3 linked regions of the Enteractinococcus fodinae genome follow. The protein of the gene in region 1 interacts with the protein of each later gene in a pairwise test. Links are inferred from orthologs where the notes say so. Each region holds a gene or a part of one and is shown in the gene's direction. Other genes may lie near its edges.

Evidence for each region.
Region 2: the proteins of rlmB (region 1) and tsaE interact in binary tests that used the Escherichia coli proteins (3 or more experiments, as listed by UniProt). The link is inferred for Enteractinococcus fodinae from one-to-one orthologs.
Region 3: the proteins of rlmB (region 1) and J2S62_RS03805 interact in binary tests that used the Escherichia coli proteins (3 or more experiments, as listed by UniProt). The link is inferred for Enteractinococcus fodinae from one-to-one orthologs.

What each region holds. Positions count from the first base shown.
Region 1 is NZ_JAVDYJ010000001.1:2,117,669-2,128,726, reverse strand. What follows is about bases 4,471-7,322. They hold rlmB (23S rRNA (guanosine(2251)-2'-O)-methyltransferase RlmB), read left to right. Parts: upstream 4,471-5,356; coding sequence 5,357-6,289; downstream 6,290-7,322. Other genes in these bases: J2S62_RS09870 (ABC transporter substrate-binding protein), read left to right, coding at 6,352-7,322; cysS (cysteine--tRNA ligase), read left to right, coding at 4,471-5,322. Outside these bases: J2S62_RS09905 (aminotransferase class IV), read left to right, coding at 1-263; phosphate signaling complex protein PhoU, read right to left, coding at 277-933; J2S62_RS09895 (sensor histidine kinase), read left to right, coding at 1,130-2,338; J2S62_RS09890 (response regulator transcription factor), read left to right, coding at 2,338-3,021; J2S62_RS09885 (hypothetical protein), read right to left, coding at 3,086-3,637; more of cysS, read left to right, coding at 3,880-4,470; more of J2S62_RS09870, read left to right, coding at 7,323-7,431; J2S62_RS09865 (ABC transporter permease), read left to right, coding at 7,538-8,515; J2S62_RS09860 (ABC transporter ATP-binding protein), read left to right, coding at 8,502-9,293. UniProt on the Escherichia coli protein: Specifically methylates the ribose of guanosine 2251 in 23S rRNA.
Region 2 is NZ_JAVDYJ010000001.1:799,590-806,485, forward strand. Bases 1-2,720 are described here. They hold tsaE (tRNA (adenosine(37)-N6)-threonylcarbamoyltransferase complex ATPase subunit type 1 TsaE), read left to right. Parts: upstream 1-973; coding sequence 974-1,468; downstream 1,469-2,720. Other genes in these bases: alr (alanine racemase), read left to right, coding at 1-971; tsaB (tRNA (adenosine(37)-N6)-threonylcarbamoyltransferase complex dimerization subunit type 1 TsaB), read left to right, coding at 1,465-2,139; J2S62_RS03825 (GNAT family N-acetyltransferase), read left to right, coding at 2,136-2,666; tsaD (tRNA (adenosine(37)-N6)-threonylcarbamoyltransferase complex transferase subunit TsaD), read left to right, coding at 2,668-2,720. Outside these bases: more of tsaD, read left to right, coding at 2,721-3,741; J2S62_RS03835 (sodium/glutamate symporter), read left to right, coding at 3,857-5,281; J2S62_RS03840 (glutamate--cysteine ligase), read right to left, coding at 5,284-6,444; J2S62_RS03845 (siderophore ABC transporter substrate-binding protein), read left to right, coding at 6,876-6,896. UniProt on the Escherichia coli protein: Required for the formation of a threonylcarbamoyl group on adenosine at position 37 (t(6)A37) in tRNAs that read codons beginning with adenine.
Region 3 is NZ_JAVDYJ010000001.1:797,152-800,150, forward strand. It holds J2S62_RS03805 (bifunctional ADP-dependent NAD(P)H-hydrate dehydratase/NAD(P)H-hydrate epimerase), read left to right. Parts: upstream 1-751; coding sequence 752-2,248; downstream 2,249-2,999. Other genes in the region: rarD (EamA family transporter RarD), read left to right, coding at 1-405; J2S62_RS03800 (holo-ACP synthase), read left to right, coding at 402-752; alr (alanine racemase), read left to right, coding at 2,258-2,999. UniProt on the Escherichia coli protein: Bifunctional enzyme that catalyzes the epimerization of the S- and R-forms of NAD(P)HX and the dehydration of the S-form of NAD(P)HX at the expense of ADP, which is converted to AMP.

The sequences.
Region 1 (11,058 bases):
TGTGCCAGGCGACTCAACAGTTAGCTTCGATTTCAGCGCATCGTATCGCTCACCACGCAAAGTCACTGGGTCTTTCGGTGACTACCCGGCCGGTGACCATCCACGAGATGCTCTCCGGAGAGTACCCGGTGTGGTGTACCAATACGCTGCACGGCATTTCTCCCGTCACCACTATCAGTGGTGCCAGCGGAGAAACACATCTTGTCTCCCATCCCGACACTGCCGCATGGCAAACGGCCTGGTGGAAACGCTTTGTCTCATAACCGCGAGGGCTCACTAGGGCATGGCGGGAGGCTCCCATTCACCCGTCACCAGATAGGCAATCTTGCGGCTGATGGAGACCCCATGATCGCCGAAACGTTCTAACCGCATGACCAAGAGCGTTAAATCTTGGGCTTGTGGACCAGAAAGGTTCCAGGAGCCCTCGGTGACGTTTTGCATAATCTGCGAGTGCAATATATCAATGTCGTTGTTCAGCTTGACGATCTCGCGTCCTTCAACCAGGTCATAGCTGGTCATCAGGCGCTGCAGATGCTCACCAACCGAAACCGTCAGCTCCGCCATTTCTTCGACTTCTGCGCGACTCTCATCCGGAATGACGGAATTTGGGTAGCGCAGCCGCACCAGTGCTGCCACGTGGCGAGCTAAATCACCCATGCGCTCCATAGAGGACGAGACGCGCAACGCAGCAATCAACAGGCGAAGGTCGGTGGCTACCGGGTTTTGCAACAACAGCAATTCAATGGTGCGTTCATCGAGGGTGTTTTGGAGGTAGTCGATGCGAGCGTCCTGAAGGATGACGGTCTCAGCCAGTCCGGTGTCCCGGCTCTCCAGTGCGACCCGTGCTTGCTTCATAGCCCGATTCACTAAGGTGGCCATCTCGACGAGATCGTCGCCGACGGCCTCCATCTCGGCCATAAAGAGTTTGCGCATGTGATGTGTCCTCGTAGATACGGTGATTGGTTGCAGGCCAATATACTCGGCCAACGCTGTCTACTGTTTCGGAGCAAAGTAAACGAGGAGTGAATTCTGCCAGACAAATCAGTGTATTGGGACCCAAATGATGAAAATCGGCCAACGCGTTGGCCAAAGTATGGGTACTGTTACAACTGTGGAGAGTCTAGTTTCAGTGGCAGTCTTGTTTGGACTAGCCGGTGTGATCGTCACGGTCGGCGCAATGGTTGCCTTCCGTATTTCGTCGCGCTCAAGGATCGAACGCCTGGCAGATCATGAGCAGTCCATCCCGGAAGGCGCCTTGGATGTGCTCGCGGTGGTTGGCCAAGCCTATGTGATTGTTGATGTCGCAGACACCGTGGTGCGAGCTAATCCTTCGGCATATGCATTCGGTCTGGTCCGGGGGAATCAGCTGGGGCATAAACAGTTAGCGGAACTGACCTCCCGGGTTCGAACCGCCGGCCAGCTGTATGACTACCGTTTCGAGATTCCGGCCGTATCGCCCACCCAGGGCCAATGGATAGTCCACTTGCGTGCCACCTCGATTGGCGATCAGTACATCGTCATTATGGCCGAAGACCGGTCACAACAACACCGTACCGAAGCCATCCGCCATGACTTCGTCGCAAACGTCTCGCACGAGCTCAAAACCCCGGTGGGGGCAATGAGCCTGCTTGCTGAAGCCATTGAAGACGCCGCCGACGACCCCGCGGCTGTACGCCACTTCGCCAATCGGCTGTCCATTGAATCGGTCCGACTCAGTGCGCTGGTCCAAGACGTCATTTCACTTTCACGGCTGCAAGGTCGTGACATTGTTGAAACGGCCAGGCCACTCGATATCACCAAGCTCGTGTCGGAGGCCATTGACCGGGTTCGGACCGAAGCTGCGGCCCGCGACGTGACTATTCACAGCCGTACCCCCGAGCCGCTGTCCGTTTATGGTGACTACGATCAGCTCATGGCGGCTATCCGCAACCTCATTGACAATGCTGTGACGTACTCTCCCGACGGTTCCACCGTGTGGGTAGAAGTCACCAAACACGACGATGTCGTCCATATTGCAGTCAGTGACCAGGGTGCCGGTATCGCTGAAGAAGACCGGGAACGGATTTTTGAAAGATTTTATCGCGTCGATTCGGCCCGCTCCCGTGCCACCGGTGGCACCGGGCTCGGGCTGAGCATCGTCAAACATACCGTCTCCAATCACGGCGGGGAAGTCATGGTGGAATCGGTCGTTGACGAGGGGTCAACCTTCCTCATTCGACTGCCAGCTCTAGACCCCGAAGCACACGAAGCCGCCACTGAAGGAACGGAACTGGATATGAAAACCGTGGGCCACACCTCACATTCACACAACCCTGGTGAAGGGAAAGGAAAACACTGATGACTCGGATTCTCGTCGTTGAAGACGAACCTTCGATCTCCGACCCGCTGTCGTACTTGCTACAACGGGAAGGGTATGAGGTCACCGTCGTTGAAGACGGCCTTGAAGCCGTAGAAGAATTCGACCGCAACGGCGCTGATCTAGTGCTGTTGGATCTGATGCTCCCCGGCCAGCCCGGGACCGATGTGATCCGGCAGATTCGGCAAGAGTCGCAAGTTCCGGTCATCATGCTGACCGCTAAGGACGGAGAGGTCGATAAAGTTGTCGGCTTAGAACTTGGGGCCGATGACTATGTCACGAAGCCGTATTCTGCCCGCGAGCTCATCGCCCGTATACGGGCGGTCATGCGCCGTAATGCTGAATCAGAGGAACTGATTCCTGACACTGTGGCGGCCGGTCCGGTCCGGATGGATGTGGAACGACATGTGGTCTCTGTAGAAGGCAGAGAAGTCACGATGCCGCTCAAAGAATTCGACTTGCTCGAGATGTTGTTGCGCAACGCTGGGCGAGTCATGACCCGCGGTCAGCTCATCGACCGAGTATGGGGTCCAGGCTATGTGGGCGATACGAAGACCTTGGACGTTCATATTAAACGGCTGCGTTCCAAGATCGAACCTGACCCATCGTCACCGCGTTATTTGATGACAGTGCGTGGGCTGGGCTATAAATTCGAAAACTCGTAAAACGGGTTAAAGCACTGAGGGCCGGTCCAAATGGACCGGCCCTCAGTGCTTTAAAACCTAGCGTTTACTCATCGCGGTGGTACTGACCCTGGAAGTCGTAGAGATGTTCCCGCTGCTCTTCTACGTCAACATCGCCGGGGTAGAACTCACGGTACTGCTCCAAGCGCGGTGGCAGAACCGCCGCGGTGAACTCTACGGAGTTCCCGAAAGCGCTGGCGGTGGCAGGGGCCAATCCGCCCGGCTCGGTACCGACCGTATCCAGGACGAGGTCTTCTTCTTCGAGCATCAGTGCTTCGCCGGCATCCAGGCTGAACTCGAGCGTATTGTTGTTAATCTCCAGTTCCACATCTTCGCTGCTGTCCGACTTGTTGTGGATGGTGCCAAATACGCGACCGGGCTCATTTGCGTCTGGAGTGACGACACCGATATTTACGAATTCGACAAAACCGCCGAGGTAAGTTTCCTCGTCCGCATACACGGTGGTTTGCGTTCCGTCGGAGGGTGCATACTCGAACGTCGTTGCCTGTGGGTTGATATAAGAGCAACCGGTGGTGCCCAAGATGGCAGCCAATGCCAAGCCGGCAAATGCGTTCCGGCGAGTTGTGTTGACCTTCACGATGGTTCTCCTCGTAAAAATAAGGTGCGCTAGAGGTGATGTATACCTTGCAGCGGGCGCATACGCACGGTCGATGCAAGAAGCTTCAATCACGAGGTTATCGTATTTGAAGAAATAGCGACTACTTTACGACAACATATCTCGCATTCGAACTGGGTCTCGACCGGGAGTAGGACTGACCACGCCCGTTCGGGTGGGACAGATTACCTCGAAGTCAGCCCACTGGGCTAAAATCAGGCAGCGTGGGACAACGATTTTATGATACTGCCGCCGGGGCCATCCGGGACTTTCAGCCAATCAACGACGGCGAGGTCGCCATTTATTACTGTGGCGCAACGGTACAAGGTAGGCCGCACGTGGGTCATATCCGTTCGGCCGTGGTCTTCGATATCCTCGTTCGCTGGTTAGGATACGCCGGGCACAAAGTGACACTGGTGCGTAATGTGACCGACGTCGACGATAAAATCTTGTCTCGCTCTGCCGAGTCGTTCGCGCCGGACTTTACTGCTACCGAGGACTACCCGGCTCGAGAGCAGTGGTGGGCGCTTGCCTACCGCTTCGAAAATGCATTTGCACAGGCTTACGCTGCACTCGGGGTGCGTCGTCCCACATACGAACCCCGTGCTACCGGGCATATCCCTGAAATGATCGAGCTCATTCAGCGATTGCTCGACACCGGCCACGCATATCAAGCACTTGATGGGTCTGCAGATGTCTATTTTGATGTGACCTCCTGGCCGGACTATGGCGCATTGACCCATCAATCAGCAGACAATATGCAAGATGCTGAAGATGCTCCAGTGCGCGGCAAGAAAGATCCGCGAGATTTTGCCCTGTGGAAAGCCAAACAACCGACCGATCCTGCCGGAGCGTCCTGGACAGCGCCGTGGGGCGAGGGCCGGCCAGGCTGGCACATAGAGTGTTCCGCTATGGCAACCAAATACCTGGGACGTCATTTTGATATTCATGGCGGGGGACTCGATCTACGATTCCCGCACCATGAAAATGAATTGGCTCAATCCGCTGCGGCCGGAGATAAATTCGCAAACTTTTGGATGCATAACGGACTGGTGACATCCGAAGGCGAAAAAATGTCGAAATCGGTTGGCAACACGGTCTCTCCAGAGCAAATGTTGACCATGGCCCGGCCCGGTGCGGTGCGGTATTTCCTGGGCCAAGCGCACTACCGGTCCCAACTTGATTATCATCCGGCAGCGCTCAAAGAAGCCCAAAGTGCCCTGGAGCGCATTGAAGCGTTCCAAGCTCGGGCCGCCAAGCTCGTTGCCGAACCGGACGATAGAGCAGAGGCACCAGAGGCTTTTGTCACCGCGATGGAAGATGATCTGAACGTGCCCGAAGCTCTCGCCGTGCTCCATGCCACGGTGCGCGCTGGGAACTCGGCGCTGGATGCACAAGATACTGAAAATGTCCGGCAATACCTGAGCCAAGTCAACACCATGGTCGAGATCCTGGGGCTCAACTCGGCAGACGAATCCCTCAGCAGCACAGACACCGCAACGTATCGGGCGCTGGAAGAGCTTGTCGAAGCCCAAATAGCGGCGCGTGCTCAAGCACGTAAGGATCGCGATTGGGCAACAGCCGATGCCATTCGTGACCAGCTGGCTGCGGCAGGCATCATCGTTGAAGATGGTCCCGACGGCGCGACCTGGTCGATCACCGAGTAAAACTACTAGATTTCACTATAGAAAGGACGAGCATATGAGTACTCGTCACGGCGGCTCTTCACGAAAGAAGGGCCCATCGAAAGGTTCTGGCGGTCAAGGCCGTCGAAAACTCTCAGGCAAGGGGCCAACCCCTAAGGCTTCCGAGCGGACCTGGCACAAGAACTATCGCCCCCCGGCGCAAAAACAGCGCAAATCAGACCGGACTGCCGATGCGGTCGCTGGCCGGAACCCGGTGGTAGAAGCACTTGAGGCAGAAGTCCCGGCCACCACGCTCTACGTCGCTGCCGGGGTCGAAATGGACGATCGGATCCGTAACTCGGTTCGGATGGCAGCCGACCGCGGCATTCCGGTCATTGAAGCGTCCGAAGTTCAGTTGGCGCGTTTGACTGATAATGCCCGGCACCAGGGGATCGCCCTGCAGGTGCCCCCGTACGAATACGAAAACGGCATCGACCTCGTCACCGAGTTAATGGCTGATTGGGAAAAAGGCTACCGGAAATATCCGCCCTTGGTGGTGGCTCTGGATTCCATCACGGACCCACATAATTTAGGTGCAATCCTCCGTTCGGCAGCCGCCTTCAGTGCTGATGCGGTAGTTATCCCAACGCGACGTGCCGTCGGAGTAAACGCCACCGTCTGGAAAACCTCCGCGGGTGCAGCCGCTCGAGTCCCGGTCGGACAAGTCACCAACCTCAACAACGCGCTGACCGAATATAAAAAAGCCGGAATCTTCACGATCGGTTTGGACGGTGACGGTGACCAATCACTGCCCGGTTTGCCGCTGGCGACCGAGCCGCTGTGTGTCGTCGTCGGCGCTGAGGGGGCCGGACTATCGCGCCTGATCAGCGAGACAGTAGACCAAATCGTATCGATTCCGATCTCTTCGCAGCTGGAATCTTTGAACGCATCCCTGGCCGCTGGAATTACCCTCTACGAAATTGCGCGACTTCGGCATAAGATTGACTAAGCTCACGTTTGTAACGTGGGACACAATCTATCGCTCACATCAGTCAAGAGTTGGAGTAACACATGAAGCGAACTACCCTGCTAAAAACAGTCGCGACCTCGGCGACCCTGGGCCTGCTGCTCACCGCCTGTGGCGGAGATGACGGTGGCAACGGCGGAGGCGGCGGTGAAGCAGAAGGCGAAAGCTACAAAGTTGGCATCGCCCAATATGTTTCGCACCCATCATTGGATGCCACCGCCCAAGGCATCAAAGATGTCCTCGAAGAATCTGACCACGACATAGAGGTCGAAGAGCAAAACGCTCAGGCGGACCAAGCCACCATGAACAACGTAGTCGGTGGATTTGCTGGCGACGGTGACCTGGACGCCGTGGTACCGATCGCTACCCCCGTTGCCATTGCGGCTGCTACCACCATCGAAGACACCCCGGTCGTGTTCTCCGCGGTTACTGACCCGGTCGATGCTGGCCTCGTGCCAGACTGGGACACACCCGGAGACAACATCACCGGCGTTTCGGATATGAACCCCGTCGACGAACAACTGCAGTTGATCCTTGATGTCGTCGGAGACGTCGAAGTCATCGGTATTCCATACTCGTCGGCTGAATCGAACTCGGTGGTCCAAGTTGAGGCAGCCCAAGACGCGGCCGAGGAGCTCGGGTTTGAAATCCAAGAGGTCGCGGTGACGAACACTTCCGAGGTTGCCCAGGGTGTGGAGTCCTTCAGTAACGTTGACGCGATCTACGTGCCCACGGACAACACTGTGGTCTCTGGTTTGGAAACCGTTATTTCATACGGCATCGATAACCAGATTCCAGTATTTGCTGCTGAATCCGACTCCGTAGAACGCGGCACCATCGGCACGTATGGTCTGAACTACTACGAACACGGTCGTCAAGCTGGTGAGATGGTGTTGTCTTTGATCACCGGTGAGGCTGAATTGGCGGATACGCCACCAAGCCTGGCTGATCCAGACGCACTGGAGTACACCTTCAACCTGGACGCTGCTGAACAGATGGGCGTCGAAATCCCACAGGATATGGTTGACGAAGCCAATATCGTCGGTGAAGAGGGCGACGACGCCGCTACCGAAGAAGAAACCGCCACTGAAGATGACGCCGAGACAGGCGATGATACCGAGTAGATCGCCACTGATCTCACACGGGTAACAACTTACCAAACGGGCCTGGGTCAGCGATCGTCTGCCCGGGCCCGTTCTCACTCATCACGAAAGGTGAATCCGTCCCGCTATGACCGTGACACTAGAACTCGGTCTCATATACGCCATTATGGCCCTCGGCGTGTATCTGACTTTCCGCATTTTGAATTTTCCAGACCTAACGGTTGATCAGTCTTTCACCACTGGTGCGGCAACGGCGGCGATTCTGATCGTGAATTACGATCTTGATCCTGTGCTTGCATTAGGGGCTGCATTTCTTGCCGGAGCGCTAGCCGGCGTTGTCACCGGCTTATTACACGCTAAAGGCGGCATCAATCCCTTGCTCGCCGGGATCCTGACGATGCTTGCGCTGTATTCCATCAACCTGCGGATCATGGGCAACCGCGCGAACGTCCCACTTCTTGGCAACGACACGCTGTACACCTGGTTTAGCGGCACTGGCATCACGGGATGGACCCTGATCCTCGTGCTGGCCATTATCGTGTTGGTCGTCAAACTCGTACTGGACTGGTTCCTTGGTACCGACATGGGTCTCGGCCTGCAAGCAACCGGGGACAATGAAGAGATGGTGCGCTCCTTGGGCGTTTCCACAGACACGATGAAGATCGTGGGGCTGGCCGTGTCCAACGGTTTGGTTGGCATGGCCGGTGCATTTATCGCCCAGAAACAGGGTTCAGCTGATATTTCGATGGGTATCGGTCTGATTCTGGTGGGCCTGGCTTCGGTGATTCTGGGTCAAGCGCTCTTCAACAACCGTTTCGTACATGGTTTTGCTAACACGGCTGTCGGTAAGTTCTTCTTTGGCACCCGGAACCGGGAAGTCTTGATCGCAACCACCGCGGTAATCATCGGGTCCATCATCTACCGTGCTGCAGTGCAAGGAGCGTTAGCCGTTGGGTTCAACCCGAACGATATGCGCCTCATCTCGGCAATTATTGTGGTCATTGCGCTCCTGATCCCCAAGTGGCGAATCCGAAAGCGGCCGAAGACTACAGGCGCTACCACTGCGGACCCAGCGTTTAAGGAGGCCACCAATGTTAAGGCTTAACAACGTCAATAAAACCTTTTTCCCGAATTCGATCAACGAACGAATCGCCCTAGCCGATGTGAACCTCGAGTTAGACAACGGTGACTTCGTCACGGTCATCGGTTCCAACGGTGCCGGAAAATCAACGGTGCTCAACACCATTGCTGGGAAGATTAACCCTGATACAGGAACTGTTGAGATTGCGGGTCGAAACGTGACTCGGATGAAAGACTTCAAGCGTGCCAAATACGTCGGACGCGTTTTTCAGGATCCAATGGCGGGCACTGCACCGGATCTAACTATCGAACAAAACATGGCTTTAGCAGAACGCCGGGGGATGCGTCGCGGATTGGCTTTTGGAATTACCAAGGCCAAGCGAAGAAGATTCGCTGAAGAACTCGAAGTTCTCGAACTTGGTCTCGAGCGTCGCCTGAGTGCAAAAGTCGGCTTGCTATCTGGTGGACAACGCCAGGCGCTATCGCTGTTGATGGCTACATTTTCCAAGCCAAAGATCTTGCTGCTCGACGAGCATACTGCCGCACTCGATCCCGAACGTGCCCGATTGGTTACTCACCTGACCAAGAAAGTGGTCGAAGAGCAAGAACTCACGACGTTGATGGTCACCCACAACATGGGCCAAGCACTAGAAGTCGGAAACCGCCTGATCATGATGCACGAGGGACGAATCATTCTTGATGTGTCCGGCGCCGAGAAGGAAGCGATGGGCGTTGAGGATCTCTTAGCTCAATTTTCAAGGATCAAAGACGCTGCAGTATCGGACCGAACACTGTTGCAATAACAAGACCAAAAAACCACGCGGGTGCGAGCTGATTCCAATGCGCACCCGCGTTGGTGTTTAATCCGGTCGGTTGGCACTTGCCCCGCAATTTGCACCAAATCGAGAGACCTCCCTCACACGCCCGAGGTGAACTCCAGGTATATTTACTGATAACCGACAAAAAGAATGAAACACATAACAAAACATGCCATGTTCAAAGGCTTGCAGCCGGTTTTGCGTTCCGAATTAAGGTGTGTATAGTTATCTCTCGTGCCCAGGGCAGACCGGAGACGGGAAGCGCTGAGACACCGAAGTTCTTTTAGAAAAATTTATACAGCGATTCCACGATTCAAGTCGATTTGACAAGCGCGAATGCACTTGTGATACGATAAAGTTTCGACTTGATGCCAAGTAAGAAATCACTTCGATTTCATCTTGTAGTTACTAAGTGGGTACGGTGGGCAGTGACAATCTGTTCATGTGCTTTGTGACGGTCTCGTAGCGTTTTTCGCTACTGTGATCGACACGACTTAGAGCGGAGTTGACATTCTACTCAGCTTGTCTGATAGAGTGGTTCTTTGTTGCCCAGCGCAGTTCATCTGCCGGTAACGTTGAATTTAGACTCCAGCTAGACGGATTTGACTTCGTCTTCTACGTTGTTTAGTGTTGTGTTTTGCGCCGGTTTTGGTGTGGTTCATGACGGTTTGGTTGTGGGTCGTTGGTTTGCTGCTTGGTGGCTGCTCTGCGTGTTGTGGGGTGGTTGGTGGGTGGTGGTGGTTGTTTGAGAACTCAATAGTGTGCCAAGTTTGTTTGATGCCATTTATTTTTGAATGGTTATGCCATGGCTGATCGTACCTCCGTGTGGTTGGTTGTGGTAGTGCCAGGGATTGGGCTGTTTCCGGCCTGGTCTGTTTGATTGAATGTTTTCATATGTTTTGTATGGAGAGTTTGATCCTGGCTCAGGATGAACGCTGGCGGCGTGCTTAACACATGCAAGTCGAACGCTGAAGCTCCCAGCTTGCTGGGGGTGGATGAGTGGCGAACGGGTGAGTATCACGTGAGGAACCTGCCCTGAACTCTGGGATAAGCCCGGGAAACTGGGTCTAATACCGGATAGGACTAGCCATCGCATGGTGGTTGGTGGAAAGCTTTTGCGGTTTGGGATGGTCTCGCGGCCTATCAGCTTGTTGGTGGGGTAATGGCCTACCAAGGCGTTGACGGGTAGCCGGCCTGAGAGGGTGACCGGCCACACTGGGACTGAGACACGGCCCAGACTCCTACGGGAGGCAGCAGTGGGGGATATTGCACAATGGGCGCAAGCCTGATGCAGCGACGCCGCGTGAGGGATGACGGCCTTCGGGTTGTAAACCTCTTTCAGTTGGGAAGAAGCCCCCTTTGGGGGTGACGGTACCTTCAGAAGAAGCACCGGCTAACTACGTGCCAGCAGCCGCGGTAATACGTAGGGTGCGAGCGTTATCCGGAATTATTGGGCGTAAAGAGCTCGTAGGCGGTTTGTCACGTCTGCTGTGAAAGCCCAGGGCTTAACCCTGGGTTTGCAGTGGGTACGGGCAGGCTGGAGTGCAGTAGGGGAGACTGGAATTCCTGGTGTAGCGGTGAAATGCGCAGATATCAGGAGGAACACCGATGGCGAAGGCAGGTCTCTGGGCTGTTACTGACGCTGAGGAGCGAAAGCATGGGGAGCGAACAGGATTAGATACCCTGGTAGTCCATGCCGTAAACGTTGGGCACTAGGTGTGGGGATCATTTCCACGATTTCCGCGCCGTA
Region 2 (6,896 bases), 1.3 Mb from region 1 along the record:
CCACCTGGATCGGGACCGCCCACATTCGCGAAGCGCTCGAGTTACGCGAAGCCGGCATCACCGCCCCTCTACTGGCCTGGTTGCACACCATCCGGACGCCCTTTCGAGCGGCCATTGAACACAACATCGATATCGGGGTCTCCGGCCCAGAAATCGAAATGGTCGCCGAAGCCGCACGCGCTGCTGACCTGCCAGCCCGCATTCATCTGAAAATCGACACCGGCCTGTCACGCAACGGTGCGGCCCCCGAACAGTGGGATGAGTTGTGCAAACGCGCCTCCGAACTCCAACAGACCGGCATCGTGCGCGTCGTGGGGGTCTTTACCCATTTCGCCACCGCCGATGACCCCGACGGGGAAGCCGCCGTGGATGAACAGCTCGCCGCCTACCACCAAGCCGTGGATACCGCCCGCAAACACGGACTGACCGTCGACGTCCGCCACGTTGCGAATTCACCGGCGCTGCTGTCGCGGCCTGATACGCACTTGGATATGGTGCGGGCCGGGGTCGCGATCTATGGGTTGAGCCCCTTTGCCGAACGCACCCCCGAGGATCTCGGGCTGCGCCAGGTGATGAGTTTTGGCACCACCGTGGCCAATAATAAGCCTGCTGATGAAGGCACCGGAGTGTCCTACGGCTACGCCTACCGCTGTCAGACTCCCACGCGGCTAGCACTGGTGCCGTGTGGCTATGCCGACGGGGTGCCGCGCATCGCCGAAGGAGCCCCCGTGTGGATTGACGGCAACTATTACCGCGTGGCCGGCCGTATTGCCATGGATCAGTTCGTCGTTGACCTCAATACCGACCGCGACGATGAACTTACCGCCCCCGTCGGGGCGCCCGTGGAACTGTTCGGCCCAAAGTCCGGGCTCACCTCCGATGCATGGGCCCTGGCTGCCGGCACGATCAACTACGAACTCGTCACGCGGATCGGTGCGCGCGTGCCACGCATCCACAAGCCTTGGATCTAACCATGCAACAACGTTATGAACTCGCCGACCTCGCCGATACCCAAGCACTTGCCACCCGGGTCGCCGCTCAGCTGCGCGCCGGCGATGTCATTATCCTCACCGGCGATCTGGGGGCCGGCAAAACCACCTTCACCCAGGCCATGGCGAAAGCCCTGGGGATCACCGCACCGATTACTTCGCCCACCTTTGTGTTAGCCCGTCACCACAACCATCCGGCGGATGGGCTCAATCTGGTCCACGTCGACGCGTACCGCATCACCGGCGCCGACGAGTTGGCCAGTCTCGATTTGGAAACGTGGCTGACCGACTCGGTGGTGGTCATCGAATGGGGACGCGGCACCGCCGAAGACCTGACCGACTCCTACCTTGATATCGAGCTGATCCGCCCCGGAGCTTCCACCGACGAATTGGTCACCGACTTTTCCGACGACGAGGTCGATGAATCCCGCAGCGCGATTCTGACCGGCTACGGACCGCGCTGGGAAGGACAACTATGAGTACCACGTATTTAGCCATGGACACCTCGGCGACTGCCTCGGCGGCAGTCTACCGCGACGGCCAAACCATTGCCCACCGGGCAACCGACTCGCACCGCAACCACTCGGAGGTCCTGGCCGGATTCATCACCGAGGTCCTGGCAGAAGCGGGCCTGGACCCCCACAACCCGCAAGCTCTCGATGGGATCTTCGTGGGTGTCGGACCGGGGCCGTTCACCGGACTACGAGCAGGCATTATTACCGCCCAAACCCTGGCGCACACCTGGCAGGTCCCGGTCTACGGGGTGCTCAGCCATGATGGGTTGGCCCACCGTGTGGCACCTGCAGCCTTCCGCATCGGGGCCGAAGAATTCATCGTGGCCACTGACGCCCGACGCAAAGAGGTCTACTGGGCCCACTACGACAACATTGGCGGTCAACCCCAGCGACTGCACGGACCTTTCGTGACCGACCCGCAAGACGTGACCAAACTGCCGGTCTACGGTGCCGGAGCTGGACTGTACCCCGAGGTCCTGCATGGCATGACCGGGTATACCGATGCGGTCCCAGACGCCGCCGATATCGCCGCGTTCGGCAGCCTTGCGCTGCGCCGCGGGAGCGAACTCTTACCCGTCGAACCACAATATTTACGTGGTCACGATGCCCAGATCCCCAAAAACCTGCGCCCATGACCATCCCCGAACCCCTCGTGCTGCCCACCGGCTACACGCAACGAGCCTGGACCGCCGCAGATGTGGCACCCGTGGCCGAGCTGGACGCGACAGTGTTTGGTCCCGACGCCTGGTCCCTGGACATCTTCACCGCCGAATACCAAGCCTCAGTACATAAGAACCCCGACCGGTTCTACCAGGTGATCACCCACCGAGGCGTTATCGTTGGTTTTGCGGGGCTGCTCTATGGGCCACCGTTTGCCGACATCACCACCATTGGCGTCCACCCGGACCACACCGGCAAAAAGCTCGGAGCCACATTACTGCTCTGGCTCATCCGCACCGCCCACGAGCTGGGAGCCGAGGACCTCTTATTAGAAGTTCGAGCAGATAACACCGTGGCCCAACAGCTTTATGCCGACAACGGATTCACCCACATCCACACGCGCCCCCGGTATTATCCTGGCGGTATCGACGCCTGGGTGATGCGCAAACGGCTGCGCGAACCCGGCCCATCCACAGCCACCGCGCTGTCCAGTAAGGAGTAACATGACAGGCCCCATCGTGGTAGGCATTGAAACCTCGTGCGACGAAACCGGTGTCGGCATTGTGTCCGGGACGAAACTCTTGGCCCATCAGGTCGCTTCCTCTATGGACGACCACGTGGCCTTCGGGGGTGTGATCCCAGAAATCGCAGCGCGTGCCCACGTCACGGAATTCCTGCCCGTCCTCAACGCTGCTCTCGACGAAGCGCAGCTCGACTTGGCTGATATTGATGCCATCGCTGTGACCGCCGGACCGGGTCTGGCCGGGGCACTGATGGTCGGTGTCGCCGGGGCCAAAGCGCTCGCGGTCGCCACCGGCAAACCCCTCTACGGCATCAATCACCTCATCGCGCATATCGGGGTGGGTTACCTCGATGATGTTGCCGCTGATCTGGGCAACAGCAGCCAACTTGGGGCGTTACTGGTATCCGGCGGGCACACCGAAATGCTCAAGATCAACTCCCTGACCTCCGACGTGGAATTACTTGGCAGTACCATTGATGATGCCGCCGGTGAAGCCTACGACAAGGTCGCGCGGCTCATCGGGGCAGGCTATCCGGGTGGTCCCGCCATCGACAAGATGGCCAAGGAAGGCGACCCGCAGGCCTTCCGTTTTCCGCGCGGGTTGAGCGCACCCAAAAACATGGGTACCCCAGAAACCCCTGGCAAAGACCGCTATAACTGGTCGTTTTCTGGTTTGAAAACCGCCGTCTCCCGGGCCGTGGAACAGTACCACCTGCGTGACCTGCCCGTCCCAGCCAATGACATTGCCGCTTCCTTCCAGGAAGCGGTGGCAGATGTGATTACCAAAAAGACTGTGCTGGCGGCCTCCGAGCACGGTATCGACCACATTCTGCTGGGCGGGGGAGTGGCTGCGAACTCTCGACTCCGGCAACTGCTGACCGAAAGAACCCACGCTGCAGGTATCGGCTTGACCATCCCGCCCTTGAACCTGTGCACCGATAACGGCGCGATGGTCGCAGCGCTTGGCGCTCAATTGGTGGCTGACGGAGTCTCCCCATCGGATTTGCAATTTTCTGCGGACCCAACGCAACACGTCGGCATTGTGAGTGTCTGACCTCAATCCGTGTCTGACGAGCTCTAAAGATTGCGGTAGGCGGTAGTGAACTGGTAGATCTCATACCGTACCCGTCAGCGGTGTGTCGAACACGCCCGGATGAAAGGTCCCTCGTATGTCGCCTACAACTGTTGCGCTGGCCATTTTATTACTGGGTGTCTTGGCACTGGTGGGCATCGCGGTGCGTGCCTACAGCAAAACCGCACAAAAACTCTTCCTCCCGGTCTCACTGATCGCAGGATTTATTGCCCTGATTGTCGGCCCGCAAGTTCTGGGTCGTTTGGGTGGTTGGCTCGGCTGGGACGGTCTCACCGAAGGCGGGCTTTTCGGGGCTGAGGTGATGTCCGTCTGGTCGGAAATCCCCGGCCTGCTGATCAGTGTGGTCTTCGCTGCCCTATTTCTTGGCAGCGCCATCCCTTCGCCCAAACGGGCAGTGACCTTGCTCGGGCCCCAATTATCTTTGGGCTTCACGTTTGCCTCCGGCCAATATGTCATCGGCATGCTGCTGGCCGTATTAATCCTCGTGCCGCTGTTTAATGTCAGCCCGATGTTCGGTGCTCTGATCGAGATCGGCTTCGAAGGCGGTCACGGTACGGCGGCCGGGATGGCACCGGTCATGACCGAGTTGGGCTTCGAAGAAGGCGGCGACCTCGCATTAGTGATGGCGACCGTTGGCATCCTATCCGGCGTGATTGTTGGCGTGATTGCGGTCAACTGGGCGGCCCGGCGAGGCCATTCAGAGACCCTGGATGTGAAATCGAATCAAGATCCTGAAATTGCCCAAGGCTTCTATCACCGGGACCAGCCTTCCGGCGGGGCGCAGACCGTTCGCTCAGAGTCGCTGGACACGTTGACGTTGCACATCGGTATCATTGCCGTGGCGATCATCATTGGTCAAGGAATCTTGTCTGGCTTGCAGGCTGTCGAGCAGTGGCTGTGGGCCGATAGCATCGAGATCTTCGCCTACGTCCCACTGTTTCCACTTGCCATGCTGGGCGGCGTAATCATTCAGTTAGTTGCGGATAAAACCGGCCTGGCCAACTTGATCGACCGCGGCACCATGGAGCGTATCCAAGGCCTGGCACTGGATACCCTGATCATCGCCGCTTTGGCCACGTTGTCCTTGGACGCTATCGCCAACAACATCGGCCCATTTGCCATCCTGGCGATTGCCGGTATTGCCTGGAACGTGTTTGTGTTGTTCTTCCTGGCTCCCCGCTTTATCCAAAGTTACTGGTTCGAACGCGGTATCGCCGACTTCGGTCAGTCCATGGGTGTCACCGCCACCGGGCTATTGTTGCTGCGCATGGCCGATCCCAAACAAGAAAGTCCCGCGTATGAAGCCTTTGGCTATAAACAGCTAGCGTTTGAGCCCTTCTTTGGTGGCGGGCTCGTGACGGCGGCATCGATACCCTTAATCGTGCAGCTTGGGCCCTACCCGCTGCTGATCGTGATGGCCGTGGTGCTGGTCGGGTCGATTCTCACCGGCTTGTTCTACTTCGGGAAACGCGACACCTTCGTCGTCAAGAGCATGCGGTAACGCTAGCGCCAGGTCCGTAATGACTGGCCGGTCTCGGCTGCTGAATCCAGCACCAGAGCGGCCAGTTTTTCCTGGCTTACCCGATGTCCAAACGTCGATTGCGTCTGTGCACGCTGACGGGCCGCAGACGTGTCCGACCGGATCATGTCTTCAACCCAACTCAGTTCGCGAGCGCACTTGAGTTCGGCTGCAATGGGCTCCAACCGGTTCAGGGTCTGGTCGAGATGTTGAGTTACCGGCAACTGGGTGCCCGCCGTATCGATAATGATGTCGGCTTCAAGTCCGTACCGGGCCGCGCGCCACTTATTTTCTTGCACGAACCACGGCGGCAAGATATCAATCTCTCTGACCGCGTCCGCGTCGCCTCCGACGGCCTCATGGACTAAGCACTGCGTGAGGGCTGTGATAGCTCCAACCTGTTGTAAGGTGGCCACTCCGTCACAGACCCGTTGTTCGACGGTGCCAAAGCGCGGAACCGGCCGAATATCCCATCGCACCTCTGTGACATCATCGACCACGCCCACGTTGAAGAGGTCTCCCACGACGTGTTCGTACTCCGACCACTGATGAAATTGGAAGGGCAGACCGGTGGTGGGCAGCTGTTGGAATATTAGGGTGCGCTGTGATGCGTAACCGGTGTCGTAGCCACCCCAGTAGGGGCTTGAGGCACTTAGGGCCAGCATATGTGGGTAATACTGAATGAGGTAGTTCACCGCGGGCATCGCTTTGGCGACATGATCCAACCCGATATGGGCATGCACACCGTAGATCAGCATCTGATAGGCCCAGTACTGCGTTTTATCGAGTAACTTTTGGTAGCGCTGACCCGACGAAATGCGTTCGTCTAACCCGAACGCAAAGGGGTGGGTCCCCTGGGAGAACAATGCCATATCGTCGGTATCGATCAGCTCCAAGATGTGGCGTCCGGCGGAGGCGAGTTGATCGAGGCCCTCGTCAACGGTGTTGCACACGCCGGTGACGAGTTCCAAGGTGTTGAGCATAAATTCGCCCACAATTTGATATGGCTCATCCGAGGGCAGTTTCAGTTGTGCCAAGATATCGTCACTGACGTTGCGTAACTCTCCGGTGTCGGCGTCGACAAGCCCCAGCTCCCATTCAATACCAATGCTGGACTGAGCTGATTTTGCAAAATCTAAACGCACCGTGAAGCCTCCTGTATATCTCCACTTCATCGTACCGGGCGGCAGTGTGGGAACGTAGCGTCTGCTGATCTGAGACTCCGGGACGTTTCCCCAGAAATTCCTGGGAGTCTGTTGGTACTTCTTCGACGCGCACAAAACTTAGCCGATAATGAACTTACCAACAGGCGCAACCGGACTTTGGCATGAAATCGGTACGAATTGCACAGGCCGACGGATAGATGGGTCCAGTTTCTGAGCTTTATTTAAAGTTTTTCTGGCCGCAAATGGCGGCTTTCTGCGGTTTACATCAGTAGTGTGATCTGGATAACGTCATTCCGCCTTGCGCTAATTCAGGAAGGCTCACTAAACTGATGCGAAGTTAGCTTAGGCTGACCTAACTGCCTAAGGGTGCTAACGTATTATCTTACTCTGTCATTTTTGGAGACTGTAACGTGAAAACAATTGGATTGACG
Region 3 (2,999 bases), 1.3 Mb from region 1 along the record:
AGCATTCCCTCCGGGATCTGGTTGGTGGTCGCCTCCATGGGGCTGGTCGGGACAGCCGGTGGGATAGGTGTGTTTGAGACCTTCGATACCGTCCAATCGGCGACCCTGCCGGTCGTGGGGATCGTCACGGTCGTGCCCTTATTATTATTTGCCGGTGCGGCAGCACGGTTACCGTTATCGACGGTGGGCATGTTTCAGTACATCGCACCCATTGCACAGTTCATTTTAGGGTATTTCGTCTTTAACGAGGCGATGTCAACGGGCCGCTGGATCGGCTTTATTCTGGTGTGGATTGCGGTGATCATCTTGACCTTTGATGCGCTGCGGTGGATGCGACAGAACCCGAAGTTACGAATCCACACATCACAAACCCCTCATCAAGAAAAGGTAGACTACGAATTATGATCATCGGCATTGGTGTGGACATGGTTGACATAGCGCGCTTCGAGCGGCAGTTGGAGCGCACCCCAAAACTGCGTGAACGCTTATTTACCCCCGCAGAACGGCACCTGAGTCTCCAGTCCCTGGCCGCACGATTCGCAGCAAAAGAAGCCGTCGCCAAAGCACTTTCGGCACCCGCTGGGATGAACTGGCAGCACTGCCAGATCGGCCGGGAAGCCTCCGGTGTCCCATATGTCGTCGTGACCGGTACCGTGGCCGATATTGCCGCGGCCAAAGGGGTCCGTCGGTGGCACTTGTCCCTCTCGCACGACGGGGGATGGGCAACCGCTATGGTCGTTGCTGAGGGCTAATGTACCGCTGCTATACCGGGACCCACATCCGTGAGGCTGAACAGCCACGGCTGGCAGCCGGTGAAGGACCCACCCTGATGCGCACCGCGGCCTGGGGACTGGCGCAGCACACCCTGGATTTTCTACGACACCGGGGGCGGATTTATGGCAGCCGCGTCATAGGTCTGGTGGGTAAAGGCAATAACGGGGGCGACACCCTGTGGGCCTTAAGTTTTCTCGCGTCCCGAGGCGTGCACATCGAAGCCGTGCCGATCACCGCTGACCCAGACCAGCTCCACCCCGCCGCCCGGACAGCGTTTCGCACAGCGGGCGGCCGCTTCACGACCCGCATTGACCACGCAGCCGATGTAGTTCTTGACGGGGTGTTTGGTACCGGCTTCAGTGGTAGCTTCGATATGCCGACCTATTTGGCAGACCGCAACCTGCACATTCCTGCTACCGCAGGCATCATCGCGTGTGACATCCCCTCGGGGGTGCATGCTGACACCGGGGACATCCCGGGTGCGAGTCTGCAAGCCGATGTGACCGTGACCTTTGGCGGGCCCAAAGTCGGGCTCCTTGTCGGAGCTGGCGCACACCATGCCGGCCGGATTCACGTCATTGATATTGGCATCGGACCAGAATTAGCATCGATTGAAGCCCCGTGGTGGGTTGCCGAGCACACCGATGTGGCCCGCTACTACGGTGGCCCACGGTGGGATGCGCACAAATATTCCCGAGGGGTGCTCAGTGTCGTGGCAGGCTCACCGGAATACCCCGGGGCCGCAGTCCTGGTGACTCAGGCTGCCACCGCTACCGGCGTGGGCTATCTGAGTTTGGTCGCTGAACCACCGCGGGGCAAAATCGTCGCCGACCACGTCATAGCCGCCACCCCACAAGTAGTGGTCGAAGACAATATCACGCCCAAAGCCACCGCACTCGTGATCGGCCCTGGTCTTGGCACTACGGTGCGCGGCCAACACTCCGCTACCGCAGCGTTGGAAACCGGCGCCCAACACGACTTACCGGTGCTCGTCGACGCTTCGGGTCTGGATGTCTTAGCGGCCCAGCATTTCGAGGCTCACTATGCCGCATTGGTCTTGACACCACACGTGGGGGAAATGCGGCGCCTGACCCAGCGGCTCGCCCCCGATCTGACCGACCAAGACGTGGCAGCTCAAGCCGAAACCTTCGCCCAACGGTTTGGGGTGTGGGTGGTGCTGAAATCCGCAACCACCTACATCTTTGGTCCCACCGGCCAGCGCAGCCTGCACCCGCCCTACACCGCTGAACTTGCCACCGCCGGCACCGGCGACACGCTCGCCGGGATCCTGGGCGCCGGATTGTCCACCGTAGACCCCGACGACCCCGCGATCTCGGATCGAGTGTTTGGCCTCATGGTCGCCGGAGTCCGGTTGCATTCGATGGCCGGCCAGCTAGCAGCAGCCGACGGCGGGGTTGTCGTCTCGAGCTTGGCTGACTACATTCGCCAAGCAAAGCAGTTCGGTCTGGAATAATAGACCATTATGGCTACCTCCTGGACCGCAGAACCAGAGCGTTGGGTGACAATTGATCACGCAGCGCTCGCACACAACGTCGAAACCATCGCCCGCTGGGTCAAACCCGCCCAGGTGATGGCTGTGGTCAAAGCCGACGGTTACGGCCACGGCGCGGTCGAAGTCGCCAAAACCGCTGTGGCTGCCGGGGCCACCTGGATCGGGACCGCCCACATTCGCGAAGCGCTCGAGTTACGCGAAGCCGGCATCACCGCCCCTCTACTGGCCTGGTTGCACACCATCCGGACGCCCTTTCGAGCGGCCATTGAACACAACATCGATATCGGGGTCTCCGGCCCAGAAATCGAAATGGTCGCCGAAGCCGCACGCGCTGCTGACCTGCCAGCCCGCATTCATCTGAAAATCGACACCGGCCTGTCACGCAACGGTGCGGCCCCCGAACAGTGGGATGAGTTGTGCAAACGCGCCTCCGAACTCCAACAGACCGGCATCGTGCGCGTCGTGGGGGTCTTTACCCATTTCGCCACCGCCGATGACCCCGACGGGGAAGCCGCCGTGGATGAACAGCTCGCCGCCTACCACCAAGCCGTGGATACCGCCCGCAAACACGGACTGACCGTCGACGTCCGCCACGTTGCGAATTCACCGGCGCTGCTGTCGCGGCCTGATACGCACTTGGATATGGTGCGGGCCGGGGTCGCGATCTATGGGTTGAGCCCCTTTGCCGAACGCACCCCCGAGGATCTCGGGC